Regions from separate parts of the Rothia sp. P7181 genome, predicted to be linked through region 1. Evidence: predicted binding sites of a transcription regulator. Region 1 holds the regulator's gene; the other holds the start of a gene.
What was found. The regulator LexA, encoded in region 1, represses DNA repair genes until DNA is damaged. The targets are predictions, from matches to a motif close to TCGAACANNTGTTCGA.

Region 1 (2,384 bases):
GTAAACACACGAAAGCTAGTTCTGATCCTTTAGAGCATGCTGGTAGCGCTTTAGAAACGTCTTTACGTGGTGTTGCTGCAGAGCTTTTACCTCGTGGCTTGACGGAGAGTATTGCTCATTCTGTGGAGCTGGTGCGTGAAGCTGCACGTGTAGCATTATCTGATACGAAAAGTGATTCTAAAGATAGTGATGCTCCTCGTCAGCTAGCTCGTAGCGCGCTGTCTGAGTTATTAGAGATAGCGGAACGGTTATTGGGCGCTGATGAGCATCATGAGGTGGTGTGGTTATCTCGTCCACAATCGTGGGAAGCTGGGCGTGGTTATGCTCCTGCTTCTGATGATGACCCCGCAACGTTATATATTGCTCCCTTATCGGTTGCGATGCAGATGCGTGATGGGCTTTTTGATGGGCGAACTGTGGTATTGACTTCTGCAACATTAAAGTTGGGGGAGTCCTTTGATATGGTTGCTCATTCTTTGGGGTTAAGTGGTGCCGGTGCTCCTCGTTGGGAGGGGCTAGATGTTGGTTCTCCTTTTGATTACCCTAAGCAAGGTCTGTTGTATGTTGCTGCTGATATTGCTAAACCATCTCAGGGGATTTCTACTGCTCAATTAGAGCGTATGCGTGAGCTGGTAGAGGCTTCTAACGGTGGTGCTTTGGGGCTTTTTTCTTCAAGGCGTGCGGCTGAAGAAGCTGCGGAGTATCTTCGTGAACATACTGATGTTTCTGTTCTGGTGCAGGGGGAGTCTTCGCTTGGCTCTTTGGTGAAGGAATTTTCTGAGGATAAAGATTCGTGTCTTTTTGGGACGATGAGTTTGTGGCAGGGTGTTGATGTGCCGGGGGATTCTTGCCGTTTGGTGCTGATTGACCGTATTCCGTTCCCTCGCCCTAACGATCCTTTGATGCAGGCTCGTACTCGGGCTGTTGCTTCTCGTGGTGGTAACGGTTTTATGAGTGTTTCTGCGTCATATGCGGCTGTTCGTATGGCTCAGGGTGTGGGGCGTTTGATTCGTTCTAGTGATGATCGTGGTGTGGTTGCTGTTCTTGATTCTCGGTTGGCTACTCAACGGTATTCTGGATATTTGATGAGTGCTTTGCCTCCTTTTTGGAAGACTACAAGAACTGATGTTGTATGTGGTGCTTTGCATCGCTTGCATGCACAAGTGAGTTAGCGCATAAAAATATTGGGTGTGTTCCTGTTAGAGGCAGGAATACACCCAATATATTTTTTATGTGGTTTTGGTATTAGAGGCTTCGTAATACTGATACGACTTTGCCCATGATGGTGGCGTTGTCGCCGAGTATGGGTTCGTATCGGGTGTTTTGTGGTAGTAGCCAGGTGTGTCCGTCGCGTTGGCGGAAAGTTTTGACGGTTGCCTCGTCTTCGAGGAGTGCTGCAACGATATCTCCATTATTTGCGGTGTGTTGTGCACGGACGACAACCCAGTCTCCGTCACAGATTGCTGCATCAATCATGGAGTCTCCTTTGACGTGGAGCATGAATAAGTCTCCGTTGCCAACGATTTGGCGTGGCAATGTCATGACGTCTTCGACGGATTGTTCTGCGGTGATGGGACCGCCTGCGGCGATTCTTCCGACTAGGGGTACTACCGCAAAATCTTCGCTGTTGTGTTGAGGTGTTGGTAACTGAACGATGACCGATTCGGTGCTTTTTTCTTCAGTTGTTTCTTGTTCTTCTGCGAGTATTTCGATGGCTCGTGGGCGCTTGGGGTCTCGTCGGATGTAGCCTAATTTTTCTAGTTGTGAGAGTTGGTGTGTCACTGATGATAAGGATGCGAGACCTACGATGTCACCAATTTCTCGCATTGAAGGGGGGTAACCGTGGGTGTCTATAGCTTCAGAGATGGCAGTCAAGATGTGTTGTTGACGCGAACTGAGAGGTTTTCTGCCAGATTGTGGCGCAATAGTAGCGCTGGAGTATGTGTTATCGCTCACGGCGTTCCTTTGTCCATATTGAGGGGCCTGTCTAATGATGTTCTGGCGTAGCACCCCTAGCCATTGCTGAGATAGGGGATTTTAAAAGTCGTTAAACACTACCTGCCAATAAACAGTGTTAGGACAAGAGTATGGCACGTATCGAAAAAGTTCAAACATTTGTTCTAGTTTTTCTCGACTATATTCGAATTTTCTGATAGAACATATGTACTATATAGAACATAGTTTCGATTTATTCAGGGTGAATATTCGATATATAGCTCTATTGCTATCAGGAGGAAATATGTCAAACGTTCTGTATCTTCAGAGTTCAGCGTCTACACGTACCGCAGGTGCTTCACATCCAAATGCGCAGAACGCCTCAGATATTTACTGGGGTAAGTATCGTATTTCCTTCTTGTTGGGTATCGCTCTTTGCTTCATAGCAA
Region 2 (2,384 bases), on a different contig from region 1:
AGCACGCAACGTTACGCATATATTGTTCGTAACGGTCTTTAGACCATTCAGATTCGGTTTCTTCGTGTTTACGTTTAATGTATGCGTAGACGCCTTCAAAACCAGAGGTATAGCGTCGTTCACGTCCAAACCGATTTCGATACGAGACAGTAACCTTATAATCTTTACCTTTTAGAATGCTCTGACGAATCTTTGCGGGAAGTTTATTCCATGCAGTATCAAGGCTAAAGTCAAGTTCCTGTGCAAGGCCTTCTAGCAAACGTATCCAGTATTCGGAGGTTGCTTTACCTTGTGACCACGGAGCAATTGCGCCTTCACGAATCGTTGCTTGAGGATTAGGAATAATCAGGTCTTCATCAACTTCGAGAGTAAACCCAATACCGTCACAAGCAGAACACGCACCAAATGGGGAGTTGAAGGAGAACACACGCGGTTCAATTTCTTCCATTTGCACAGGATGATTTTGAGGGCATGCTAAATGTTCGCTAAAACGTCGTGTGCGTTTCGGTGAGTTTTCATCTTCATCGACAAAGTCAATGAGTACGTTTCCTTCGCTCAGTTTAAGAGCGGTTTCGATGGAGTCTGTGAGACGTTGTTGGATGCTGTCTTTAATGACAAGACGATCTACGACAACCTCAATAGTGTGTTTATATTGTTTAGCGAGTTTTGGTGGGTCAGAAAGTTGAATGTTTTCTCCGTCGACGCGAGCGCGAGAAAAACCTTGTGCAGAGAGTTCTAGGAAGAGGTCGACGAATTCTCCTTTACGTGCTGAGACGACGGGAGATAACACTTGAAAACGGGTTTTCTCGGGTAGTGCCATGAGCTGGTCAACGATTTGTTGAGGGCTCTGTTGTGAGATTTCTTCTCCACATTCGGGGCAATGCGGGTGTCCGATACGTGCCCAGAGAAGGCGCATATAGTCGTAGATTTCGGTGATAGTTCCGACGGTAGAGCGAGGGTTTTTTGAGGTAGATTTCTGATCGATGGAAACTGCGGGTGAGAGGCCCTCAATAAAATCTACGTCAGGTTTATCTACTTGTCCGAGGAACATTCGTGCATAGGCTGAGAGGGATTCTACGTAGCGGCGTTGCCCTTCAGCGAAGATGGTATCGAACGCTAGTGAAGATTTTCCGGAGCCGGAGAGTCCGGTGAAAACGACCATGGAGTTTCTTGGTATAACGAGGTCTACATTTTTGAGGTTGTTTTCTCGTGCACCTTGAACGTGGATATGTTCTTGGTTTCGTTGATGTGCAGTTGTCTCTGCCATGGTGTTCCTCAGCCTTAAAACTATCTATGTGTTCGAAGATATATTCTAAGTGTTTTCTGGTGCTTTGACTACTCTACGTTGCAAGGGGCGCAAAAGTTTGACGCACATAACTTCACTCATGGGGATTCTTTTTCGTCTAGAATACTGGGTTTTAGGTTGGAGCGGGTAGTGTCTTGGTCTGTCATAGAGCTTCTGGTAGAGCAAGTTTTCCAAGTAGACTACATACCATGACAGATTCTCTCGGTACTCTTCTTTTTTCGACTGATGATATAACGCTTCGTTCATTGTCCGTCTCGCAGATGGAAAATAATGTTTATCTACTCACCAATATTCGCAGTGGTGAGCAGATCATGATTGATGCTGCAGCGGATGCTGAACGTCTATGTTCTTTTGCCCGTGACGTTGCATGCCATGATGTTTTAGATGGTGGCGGTTCGGCAAGGATTACGACTATTTTTACAACCCACGGGCATTGGGATCATATCCGCGCTTTAGAAGCTGTTGCTGAGGCCTCTGGTGCAAGAACGTATGCTGGGGCAGCAGATATTCAGGCTATTGAGTCCCAAGAAAATTATCGGGTACATCACGAGCTTCATGGTCAAGAGCGTTTTGAGTATTCTTCGTATCGTTTAGAAACCATTTCTTTAGTAGGTCATACCCCTGGTTCTATTGCATATGTTCTCACAGCTGAGGGTCTTCCGACAGTTATTTTCTCTGGCGATTCTCTCTTCCCTGGTGGAGTCGGTAAAACAGATTCTCCAGAAGATTTTTGTTCTCTCTTTCATGATGTCACCACAAAATTATTTGATGTTTTTTCGGATGACACGGTGGTTCTTCCAGGTCATGGGAAGGGCACGACGTTAGGTCAGGAGCGTCCGTCTCTAGAGCAGTGGAAAGAGCGCGGCTGGTAGTCAAACACACTATGTTGTACACATAGCTGGTGGTGGAGAACCTCTTACAAGGTTCTCCACCACCAGCTATATGTCGTGATAGGAGTACAGACTGTTGGTTTAGAACAGTCCAGTAATTTTTCCTTCTGCGTCAAAACCGATGCGCTCAGCTGCTGGAGATTTAGCTAGCCCAGGCATGGTGCGCATGGTGCCACAAATGGCGTAAA

Region 2: uvrA (excinuclease ABC subunit UvrA) is a predicted target of LexA. The motif match lies at 1,300-1,315, and genes of this name have one in related genera.

Annotation. Positions count from the first base shown of each region.
Region 1 is NZ_JBLXXZ010000005.1:25,113-27,496, reverse strand. It holds gene ACN08Z_RS03670 (ATP-dependent DNA helicase) at 1-1,172, shown strand, start outside; gene lexA (transcriptional repressor LexA) at 1,246-1,956, opposite strand; gene ACN08Z_RS03660 (LysM peptidoglycan-binding domain-containing protein) at 2,240-2,384, shown strand, end outside.
Region 2 is NZ_JBLXXZ010000007.1:79,942-82,325, forward strand. It holds gene uvrA (excinuclease ABC subunit UvrA) at 1-1,267, opposite strand, end outside; gene ACN08Z_RS05010 (MBL fold metallo-hydrolase) at 1,495-2,178, shown strand; gene ACN08Z_RS05015 (formate--tetrahydrofolate ligase) at 2,278-2,384, opposite strand, start outside.